DNA from 3 places in the Dactylosporangium sp. CS-047395 genome. Region 1 is predicted to be linked to each of the others. Evidence: riboswitches for the same ligand, from Rfam matches in the RefSeq annotation. Region 1 holds a riboswitch; each other region holds the start of a gene.

The links. A riboswitch is a leader RNA that binds a small molecule or an ion and turns the genes downstream of it on or off. The one in region 1 is predicted to bind cyclic di-AMP.
Region 2: linked by a shared signal. The riboswitch ahead of ACQP00_RS31995 (C39 family peptidase) and the one ahead of ACQP00_RS45935 (hypothetical protein) in region 1 are both predicted to bind cyclic di-AMP.
Region 3: linked by a shared signal. The riboswitch ahead of ACQP00_RS05620 (NlpC/P60 family protein) and the one ahead of ACQP00_RS45935 (hypothetical protein) in region 1 are both predicted to bind cyclic di-AMP.

What each region holds. Positions count from the first base shown of each region.
Region 1 covers NZ_CP192015.1:9,829,368-9,832,977, forward strand. Annotated here, with positions in the region: gene ACQP00_RS45925 (polyprenyl synthetase family protein) at 1-26, shown strand, start outside; gene ACQP00_RS45930 (SigE family RNA polymerase sigma factor) at 121-735, shown strand; gene ACQP00_RS45935 (hypothetical protein) at 852-1,484, opposite strand; cyclic di-AMP (ydaO/yuaA leader) riboswitch at 1,724-1,866, opposite strand; gene ACQP00_RS45940 (diguanylate cyclase domain-containing protein) at 1,937-3,475, opposite strand; gene ACQP00_RS45945 (FAD-dependent monooxygenase) at 3,555-3,610, opposite strand, start outside.
Region 2 covers NZ_CP192015.1:6,804,153-6,807,762, reverse strand. Annotated here, with positions in the region: gene ACQP00_RS32005 (hypothetical protein) at 1-748, shown strand, start outside; gene ACQP00_RS32000 (nitrilase-related carbon-nitrogen hydrolase) at 761-1,243, shown strand; cyclic di-AMP (ydaO/yuaA leader) riboswitch at 1,410-1,560, shown strand; gene ACQP00_RS31995 (C39 family peptidase) at 1,564-2,355, shown strand; gene ACQP00_RS31990 (phosphotransferase family protein) at 2,343-3,542, opposite strand.
Region 3 covers NZ_CP192015.1:1,217,099-1,220,708, reverse strand. Annotated here, with positions in the region: gene ACQP00_RS05630 (ABC transporter ATP-binding protein) at 1-417, opposite strand, end outside; gene ACQP00_RS05625 (ABC transporter ATP-binding protein) at 414-1,148, opposite strand; cyclic di-AMP (ydaO/yuaA leader) riboswitch at 1,460-1,609, shown strand; gene ACQP00_RS05620 (NlpC/P60 family protein) at 1,650-2,576, shown strand; gene ACQP00_RS05615 (methyltransferase domain-containing protein) at 2,639-3,421, shown strand; gene ACQP00_RS05610 (Rv0361 family membrane protein) at 3,476-3,610, shown strand, end outside.

The sequences.
Region 1 (3,610 bases):
GCCGCGCCACCGCCACCCCGCGCTGAGCGAACGTCCCCAAACCACGGCAACGCCTCGGTAACGGCGGAAACGATTCGCGGTCCGGTTGCGCCCAAGGGGTGACAGCCGGGAGGAACCACCATGGCGGACGCCGTCGAGGACGAGTTCCACGAGTTCGTACGGTCACGCCTGCCAAGCCTGCGCCGTGCGGCCTACCTGCTCTGCGGTGACTGGACCCGCGGCGACGACATCGTGCAGCGGGCGCTCACCGAGGTGTATCTGCACTGGCGCCGCGTCCGGCGGGCCGAGAACGTCGATGGATACGTGCGCCGGGTCCTCGTGCACCGCTTCGTCGACGAGCGGAGGCGCGGCTGGGCGGCCCGGGTCTCGCTGGTCGACCGGGTGCCGGACCGCCCGCAGGAGGACGCCGCGCTGCAGGGCGTGCCGGACGGCCTGGACCTGCACGGCGCCCTCGCCCGGCTGCCCCGTCGCCAGCGGGCGGTGCTGGTGCTGCGCTTCTACTACGACATGTCGGTCGACGACACCGCCGCCACGCTCGGATGCGCGCCCGGCACGGTCAAGAGCCAGACCTCGGACGCGCTCGCCACGATGCGCCGGCTGCTGACCGAAGCCAAAGCCGAAGCCGAAGCCGACACCAAAGCCGACACCGACACCGACGTCGAAAAAGAACACGAACGCGACGCGAGCCGCACGCACCGCACCGCCCGGACGCGCGCGGCACCGTCAACCGCCTGACCTGGGCAGACCACCACGACGCGCGTCACCACAGCGCCCTAAGAGACGCGCGAACGCCACGACATGCGTCAACGCAGCGCCCGCGCCGGGGAGAGGAGCACGAAAAGAACGGCGGTTCAGGCGATAGCGGCCACGATCTGGGCGGCGCGGTCGGCGTGCTTCTGGTACGCGCTCGGGTAAGCCGACCGCTGCACCGCCTGCGCCGCCCCCGTCACGCTCATCGACTGCCAGCCGCGGACCTGGCCCAGCGCGTTGTAGAACAGCATCGCCGAGTGGGCCGGGTCCATGAGTTCGGGCACGCTGCCCCACCCCTGGCTCGCCCGCTGCTGGAACAGCCCCACCGAGTCATGGTCGGTCGAGACCGCGTCGTGCGGCAGTTTCAGCGACGACGGTACCGCCGGGCTGGCCACGTTGTACAAGTCGCTCTCCTGCATGGCCGTGGCGACCGCGACGACGAGGCCCTTCTCGGGGACGCCCTGCGCCCGGCCCTGCTTGACGATCGCGACGGCGTTGTTCATCTGGGTCTGGTCGAGCCCCGCGACCGGGCGCGGCGGGGCGGGTGGGGCCGGCGGCGCGGGCGCGTCGGTGAGGGCGGCCCACCCGTACACCGGGGCCGGGGCCTGCGCGGGCACGACGAGCGAGGTGTCGGCGGCGAAGAACGGTGCGCGGGCCGGGCCGGCGGACGGCGCCGACGACGCCCCGGCCGAGCCGGAGGCGAGCAGCGTGGCGGACAGGACAACGGCGGACACGGCCGCCGGTTTCACGGTTTGCATGGCACGGCGATGTCGCGGCCGGAACTGGCGCGGCAAGGGTTTCAGCAAGATCAATCCTCGGAGTACGGGCGCACGCCATCGGCACGATCCCGTGGAGCACAAGGGATCGCGCGGCGGCAAGGTGCGGCGGTCAGCGGGTGTGACAGGCCAGGAGCAGGGTCCTGGCGATCACCCGTCCGAGGAGTTGACGGCGATGGCGTCGAAGAGCACGAGCTGTCTCCTTCCGGTGCCGCCTACCGGGTTAGCTGACGGGTTCGGACGGGAGGATTCGCCCTACCGTGACTCGGTCACGGATACACCCCAAGGACTGCGATGGGTCCCCGGCCCACGACGCTGAAAGGTGCGGCGCGGCTCGACGGCGCCTGTCCGGTGTCCCCGCGATTCGGGGCGCGTCGGCCGGAGCAGACCACCCGACAGTACTGGGAGGTTTAAGGCTCGGCCAACCAGAGCAACGGGATACCACCCGGCGCACCGGAACGCTCACCGTGCGCTGTCACCCGTTCGGTCATCCCCAGGGTGTGTCGATGGCCTTTCACCTGGTACATCGCCCGGTCGGCCATCCTCAGGGCGGCGCCCGCATCCTGGCAGGTGGCATCGATCACGGCCGCCCCGACGCTGGCCCGCACGCGCAGCACGTGCCCGTCGTGCACCACCGGCGCGGCGATGGCCCGCTCGACCCGGTCGAGCAGCGCCGCGGCGTCGGTGCCGGCCAGGTCCTGGGCCAGCACCACGAACTCGTCGCCGCCCAGGCGGGCCACGGTGTCGCCGGGGCGCACCAGCCCGCACAGCCGCTGGGCCACGGCCACGAGTACCGCGTCGCCGGCGTCGTGCCCGCGCGTGTCGTTGACGACCTTGAAGTCGTCGAGGTCGCAGAAGAGCAGCACACTGTCGCCGAGGCCGGCGTGGGCGCGGCGGATCGCGGCGGCGAGCGGCGGGGCCAGGGCGTCGCGGTTGGCCAGGCCGGTGAGCGGGTCGCGGGAGGCCCGGCGCACCAGGTCGGCCTCGGCCGCCTTGCGCCCGGTGATGTCCTGGACCTGCAGGATGCCGAAGGCGGGCGGGCCGGCCACGAGCGAGAGGGTGGTGGAGACCCAGATGACGGTACCGTCGCCGCGCACACACCGGATCTCGTAGTCCCGCACCGGCGTGCCTTTGCCCGTCGTCGCCGCCGCGAACGCGAGCCGGGCCAGGTCGAGGTCGTCCGGGTGCAGCACGTCGGCGATGCGCAGCTCCAGCAGCTCCGCCTCCGAGCGGCCGAGCAGCTCGCACAGGGCGGGGTTGACGCGGCTCATCCGGGCCTGCGAGACGCCGGTGAGGCCGAGCATGCACATCCCGGTGCCGGCCCCGGTGAACGCCAGCCGGAAGGCCTCCTCACTGGCCGCGAGGTGCCGGCGCTCGCGCTGCAGGGCCTCCACCAGGTTGGCGTTGTTGATCGCGATGCCGGCCTGGGCGGCGAGCATCTCCAGCAGCTCGCGTTGCAGCGGCCCGGGCCGGCGGCCGTCGTGGGGCAGATCGACGCCGAGGATGCCGACGAGCTCGCCGCTGGGCGCGCTCAGCGGGGCGAACAGGGCGTCGAGGGGGTGCCAACGCTCGTCCTCCGGCACCTCGTCGCCGCCGGGCACCGCATCGGGCACCCAGGAATGAATGTGCGTGCTGTGCCGCTCGTGCGGCAGGTACCGCAGCTGCCCCCACACCTCCGCCCGCTCGAGGTACTCGTCCAGCTCGGCCGCGGGGTAGCGGGCCCCGAGCAGGGTCTCCCCCGCCTCCTCCGAGCCGGCCAGCGCGACCGCCTCGTAGACGCCCTCCGGGTGCAGGTAGTTGACGACGGCGACGGCGAACCCGGTCCCGTCGACCACGGCGTCCACGATCAGCTGCAGGGTCTCGGCCAGGGTGCTGCCGGTGTTGATCCGGCCGGTGATGCGGTACACGGAACGGATCGCGGCCATCGCCGTGTCCCGATCACGCTCCATCGCACGCCTACCCAGCTCCGGCCGACCTTGCACCCCTACATCGACGCATCAAACCGGATCTGAAGTAAACCCTTTGGTGTCACAAGATTGCTACAGGCAAGGTCAGCGCCCCGGCCGCGCGCCGCGCCTCGCGCA
Region 2 (3,610 bases), 3.0 Mb from region 1:
CGGGAAGCTCCGCGGTGACAAGGACATGCCCCGGACCTGCTTCATCGACGGGCGCACCGAGCCGGCCGACGGCGCCGCGCTGATCGCCGCACTGGAGCGGCAGCGGCCCGCGCTCATCGTCACCACCAGCCACGGGGTGACCCCGCCCCCGGTTGACGCCGACCGGCTCGGCCTGCCCGTCGACGCCACCGGCCGCCCCCTTGACCTGGCACGGCTGCTGCGCGACTGGCAACCCGACGGCGCGATCTGGTACGCGCACGCCTGCTGCTCGGCCGGCAGCGACGGGCCCAGCCAGTACGACGGCCTCTTCGAACCGGGCTCCATGGTCGCCCGCGCCCTCGCCGACGCCGCCACGCTCGGCCCCCGCACGGCCGCGCTGCCCCGCGCCCTGCTCGGCGCGGCCCGCCCGGCCCGCGGCTTCATCGGCCAGGTCGAGCCGACGTTCGACTGGACGCTGCGGTTCCCGGCCACCCGCCAGCGCCTCACCGAAGACCTGCGCCGCACGCTGTACGAAGAACTGTGCGCCGGGCGCCCCGCCGGCTACGCGCTGCACTGGGTGCACGGGACCGTCAACGGGTTGCAGTACTTCACGGAGAAGGCGGTCAAGCGCTACAACGAACTGCCGCCCGGTCCGGAGCAGGACGAGGCGCTGGACATGGCGCTGTACCACAAGGTGACGGGCCTGGACCGCACCGCCACGGTCCTGCTCGGCGACCCGACGGTCGCACTCCTGCCGCCCGCGGCCTAGCAGAATGCCGGGATGACGTTGAGGATCGCCAGCACCCAGCCCGCCGGTGCCGTTGACCCGCGCGAGAACGGCCGCTCCGCGCGTGAGCTGATGCGGGTGGCCGCCGCCGATAACGTGCGCCTGGTCCAGTTTCCCGAGGGCTTTCTCTCCGGCTACGCCAAGGAACAGGTCGCCGACTGGAGCGACGTCGACTGGCCCGCCGTCCGCGAAGAAATCGAGGAGATCGCCGCCCTCGCCGCCCAGCTCAGGATCTGGGTGGTCATGGGGTCGGGCGCAGGCGCACGCCGCGATCCAGAATTACTGGCTCAGCCTCTCGGTGCCGGCGCAGTGTGCGGGGCTCATGCGTTCGACGATCTTCGGGCCGGACGGGAGCGAGCTGGCCGAGGTCGCCGGGCCCGGGCAGGTGGCCGCCGTGGTGCTCGATCGCGACGCGGCGGAGTTTCGCATCGCGTTGCGGCATGCGCGGCCGTGGCGGGCCGAGGCGGGTCGGGGTGACATCTACCGTAGCCGGCGGGTCGAGGACGGGCGGAGCAGCGATCGCACGGGGTTGTGACGCATTTGTACGACCTGTGGGGTGGGGCCTGCGGGGTGGGCCGCTGGATGTACCGCTCGGTAACGTCCACATGCCCGTGCTGGTCGTTTGCCATTGCCACATGGCGCCGGTGTGGGCCCGTCGAGTCGCGATCGTTGCGAGCCGGGGAACCAGGTAGTCCGGGGTGAATCCGTCGGCCTCCCGTCAGTGGAGGTCGTGGTAGGGCGTGCTTCCCGTCCGAATCCGTCAGCTAACCCGGTAGGCGGTATCGGAAGGAGCCTTGATGCACCAACGCTTCACCGCGCTGTTCCACCGGCCGGCCCACGCGATGCGCGAAAAAGCGCTCGAAAAAGCGCGTGGGAAAGCCCTGCGCCGGCCCGTTCCGGCAGTACTCGGGGCGGCCTCGCTGATGGTGGTCTCCGTGGCCACCGCGGCGTTGTTCAACGCGGGCGGCAAGCCGGCCGCCGAGGCCCACCCGGTGGGTACCGCCGCGCTGAGCACCGCCACGCCGCCCGCCCAACCCAAGGCGACGGCGCCGGCCCCGGATCTGCTCGACACCGCGCCCGCCGCGAACACGGTCAACTTCGACTTCCAGTTTCAGCCCAACTTCTACTACTGCGGCCCGGCATCGACCCGGATCGCGCTGACGTCGGTCGGCGCCGACCTGTCGCAGGACGACGTGGCGCATCGGCTCGGCACCACGGTCAACGGCACCAACTCGGTCGCCGACGTGACGCGGGCCATGAACAGCGTGCTCGGCAAGCCGGTCTACGAGGCCCGCTTCATCAACGGGCAGCGGGCCTCGGCCGGCGAGGCGCGGGAGCTGCAGTACGACGCGGTCCGCGCGTTGAGCACCGGCCGGGCCCTGGTCGCCAACATCGTCGGCGGCGCCACGGACGAGTCCGGCACGTACCACGAGTTCTCCGGCGGACACTACATCTCGCTCGTCGGGTACCGCGACCACGGCCGTTCCGTGCTCATCGCCGACCCGTCGGGGATGTTCGGCCCGCGCACCTACTGGATGTCGACGGACGCCCTGGCCAACTGGGCCGCCAAGCGCGGCTACGTGGCCTGAACCACCGGTGTGGGAGGCGGCCACCGGCGGTCGCCTCCCAGCGCCGACAGCTCGTCGAACGTCGCGCGCGACGGCAGGTGGGTGAGCAGGTGCCGGACGTTGCGCTTGGCGAACCGCACGTCCTCGTCGCCGGTCGCGGTCAGCGCCAGGTCGATCTGGCCGGCGACGTAGTTCTGCAGCGCGGTCGCGGTACCGCGGAAAGAAAGTCTTGGAACGGCACTCGCGCGGGCCCGATAGCCGTCGAGCAGCGCCCGCGCCGCGGCGACGTTGATCCCGGCGCCGGGCTGCACCGTCCAGTTGACCAGTGCGGAGCTCAGCTCCCAGGCCGGCGGCAACCCGGCCGCATGCTCCCACCCGGTGACGACCAGCGCGCCCGCGCCCTTGCGGACGTTGCCGGGCGTGAGGTTGTTGTGGCACAGGACGGGCTCGTCGATCGGCGCCCGGTCCTCGGCCAGCGTTTGCAAATACCGCAGCGTCGGTACTGCCTGTGCCAACTCCGCCGCCCACCCCGCCCTCTGGTCCGCGGCGAGGTCCGCCAGCTCGGACCAGCCCCGCCGCTCGAACCGCACCGAGCTCCACGGGCACAACCCCGGCGGCGGTACGCGCAACCCGTGGATCGTGGCCAGGACGCGGCCCACCGCACCGGCCACGGCCGCGCTCACCGGGGCGGCGAGCGGCGGGCCGGAGTGCATCCAGGAGTACACCCGCCAGCTTTTGCCTTTGACGGTCTCGGTCACGCTGCCGGCGATGCTGCGCACCGGTGCCGGTAGCGTCACCCCGGCGAGCGCCGCGGCCTCCTGGAAGCGCGCGTTGTCCTCGCCGTCGGTCGGCGGGTGGACGTCGTCCACGGTCCGCGGCGCCCACCGGCCCCGGTCGGTCTCCAGCGACCAGCGGCGCCCGATCTCGTCGGGGCGGGAGACCGACCGCATCGGCGCGGTCACGGTGCCGAGCCCGAACCGGTCGGCGAGCTCCTGGGCGAGGTCCGGCTCGGCCACGGCGCCGTGGTCCTGGCGGCGGGCCACCTCGGACTTGAGCTCGGCCCAGCCGCCGAAGCCGTACTGCTCGGCGATGGACGCCTGCGCCCCCGCGAGCGTCGCGCCGGGGTCGGTGTCGCGCAGGCCGGCCAGCAGGTCCTTGGCCTGCCGGCGCAGATGGTCGAGGTTGGGATGGTCGGGCAGCGTCTTCACGGCGGCACCTCACTCCAGGCAGCGGTCACCAGAGAGGTTGGCTTCGAGCCTGCCGGCGGATTCCGGTG
Region 3 (3,610 bases), 2.7 Mb from region 1:
GAAGTCGACGATCTCCTCGACCCGGGCCCGGTTCTGCAGCTCCTCGCGCCGGGCCCGGCCGAGCCAGGCGATGGCGGCGAGCGTGCCGTAGCGCATGTGGTGGTGCCGGCCGAGCATCAGGTTTTCGATGACGGTGAGCTGGCGGAACAGCTCGACGTTCTGGAACGTCCGCGCCACCCCCAGCCGGGCCACCTTGTCCGGCCGCAGTCCGGTGATGTCGACGTCGTCGAGCAGGACGCGGCCCTGTTGCGGGCGGTACACCCCGGAAATGACGTTGAAGATGGACGTCTTGCCGGCGCCGTTGGGGCCGATCACCGCGAACAGCTCGTCGGCCCCGACCGTGAAGTCGACCCCGTCGATCGCCTTGACCCCGGCGAAGCTCAGCTTCACGTCGGAGAAGCGCAGGACATCGCTCACGACAACCACCGCTTCCGGCGCTTGTAGTGCTTCACGTCGCGGAAGGAGTGTGCGGCGTGCGAGCCGAGGTAGAACTCGCGGATGTCGTCGTCGGCGAGCAGCTCGGCGGCCGGCTTGTCCAGCACGACCTTGCCGTTCTCCAGCACGTAGCCGTGCTCGGCCACCGACAGCGCCATGGTCGCGTTCTGCTCGACCAGCAGGACCGCCGTCCCGGCCTTGTTGATCTCGACGATCAGGTCGCGCACCTGCTCGACCATGCGCGGGGCCAGGCCCAGGCTCGGCTCGTCGAGCAGCAGGTAGGACGGGTCGGACATGAGCGCCCGGCCCATCGCGAGCATCTGCTGCTCGCCCCCCGACAGGTACCCCGCGATCGAGCCGCGCCGCTCCTTGAGGACGGGGAACAGCGTGTACATGCGCTCCATGGCCTCGGCCACCCCGCGCCGGCGGGTGTGGGCGCCGAGGCGCAGGTTCTCCTCGACCGTCAGTTCGGCGAACGTGCGCCGGCCCTCCATGACCTGGCTGATCCCCCGGCGCACCACGGCGGCGGGCCGCAGCCGGTGGATCGGGCGGTCGCCGAGGGTCACCGATCCGCGGGTGACGGCGCCGTCGTGCACGCCGAGCAGCCCGGACAGCGCCCGCAGCAGGGTGGTCTTCCCGGCACCGTTCGCCCCGAGGAGGGCGACGATCCGACCTTCCGGGACGGCGAGGCTGACGCCCCGTAAGACCAGCATCACATCGTCGTAGACCACTTCGAGGTTCTGGACCCGTAGCACGTGCGGACCCCCGGAACTATTTGCACCGTCGGTGTATGAAGTTACGTGTATTTAACCGTGCCTCTGTACAAAATCAAGTCCCGAATTCGTAACCGTCCGGCACCAAAGTCACGGTCTGGCACGAGGCTCCAACCGGCAGTAATCCGGACATTCGGAACATTAGATATCGAGCGGGGCGCGCGCCTTCCGCCCGGCCGGTGATCACGTTAAGTTAGGCGCTGGCCTGCTCGGCAGTCCGCCGTCCACCCCGGATGGCGCCGGGCAAGCGCCGCCGAATCGACGCCGTGCGAGCCCACCCCTCCGGGCGCGCACATCGAACCGGGGACCCACTTCGTGGGGTGAATCCGCGACGCCGCGGTAGGGCGCTGTCTCTTCCCGCCCGAACCCGTCAGCTAACCCGGTAGGCGGTAGGTGCAGAAGGGTCTTCCCTTGTCCACTGGACATCGTGCCCGCCGGTCGGTGCTGCGGACTCTGGCGATCGGGTTCATCTCGCTCGCGGTGCTCGCACCCGCCTCGGTCGCACACGCCGACCCGTCGCTGACCGAGATCGAGGCCCAGCTCGACAAGCAGAACAAAGACCTCGAGGCCACGATCGAGAACTACAACAAGCTCAACATCGACATGGCCGATGCGCAGGCCAAGGCCGCGGACCTCGAGAAGCACGTGGCCGACTCCAGCGCGGGCGTCCAGGCCATCGCGATCGAGTCGTTCAAGACCAACGGCAAGATGCGCAATCTCAACGCCATGCTGAATGCGACGTCGTCGGGCTCGCTGGTCGACCAGATGTCGATGCTGCAGCAGATCACGCGCCAGCAGCAGAAGGCCATCGAGCAGTACAAGTCGGCCAAGACTGAGCTCGACAAGACGATCGCGGCCCAGAACACGCAGAAGGCCGACTTCGAGAACAAGCGCAAGCAGATCGAGGGCGACGTCAAGAAGCTCACCGACCTGCAGAAGAAGGCCAAGAACGCCGGCAGCACCAAGGTCACCGGGGCGAACTACAACCCAGGCCCGCTGCCGTCGGTCTCCGGCAAGGCCGGCGCCGCGGTGGAATACGCCAAGAGCAAGCTCAACAAGCCCTACAAGTTCTCCGCCGCCGGGCCCGACGCCTTCGACTGCTCCGGCCTGACCATGGCGGCGTGGGCGTACGCCGGCGTGAGCCTGCCGCACAACGCCAAGGACCAGTGGTACAGCGGCAAAGTCCAGCAGTTCAAGGACAAGTCGCAGCTCCAGCCGGGCGATCTCGTCTTCTACAACGGACTCGGGCACGTCGGCATCTACGTCGGCAACAACACGATCATCCACGCGCCCCACACCGGCGACGTGGTGCGATACGCGCCGATCACGGTCGACAGCCTCTACGGGTACGGCCGCGTCAAGGGCTGACCGAGGTTTTCCCCGAGGGCCCGCGGATCGAGTGCGATCCGCGGGCCTTCATCATTGGGGGCATGGCCTCCTGGGACCCGCAGCAGTACGAGCGCTTCGCCGAGGAGCGCGCCCGGCCGTTCCGCGAGCTCGTCGCCCGCATCCCCACCACGTCCGCGGTCGCCGTCGTCGACCTCGGATGCGGGCCCGGGACGATGACCGCCACGCTCGCCGAGCGCTGGCCCGACGCGGCGATCCTGGGCCTGGACTCCTCGCCGTCGATGATCGCGGCGGCCGACGAGCACCGGACCGGCCAGGTGACCTTCCAGCTCGCCGACGCGGCCCAGTGGCGGCCCCAGCGCGGCTCCCTGGACGTCATCGTGGCCAACGCCTCCCTGCAGTGGGTCGACGACCACGAGACGCTCCTGCCGCTCTGGGCGGCCGCCCTGGACGACGGCGGGACGCTCGCCTTCCAGGTGCCGGTCGCGACCTTCGACCCGGGCCTGGCCGGCGTGGCCGGGCGGGAGCGGTGGGCGCCGCTGCTGTCCGGTGCGCTGGGCGCCACCGGGCCGCGCTCGGCCAGCCCCGTGCTCGACGCGGCCGAATACGTACGGTTACTGTCCGCGGCCGGTCTCACCGTCGACGCGTGGCAGACGACCTACTACCACGTGCTGCCGGGCGACGATCCGGTCTTCGAGTGGTTCAAGGGCACCGGCCTGCGGCCCTACCTCGACGCGCTGTCCGGGAGCGACCTCGAGGAGTTCACCGCCGACGTCAAGAACGAACTGCGGCAGTTGTACCCCCACGAGCCGTTCGGCACGCTCCTGCCCTTCCCGCGCCTGTTCGTGGTCGCACATCGGGCATGATCCGCGTCGGGTCGCTTACATCGCGGCTTGATCGCGATTCCTAGGCTGGCGCGTGTGAGCAAAACCTGGAAGATCATCATTTTCAGCGCGATCGGCGCCTTCGTCCTGTGTTGCGGCGGCGGCGCGGCCGGGCTGTTCTTCATTGTCGACAAGTCCACCAAGGCACCGAAGGCCGCGGCGAGTGACTTC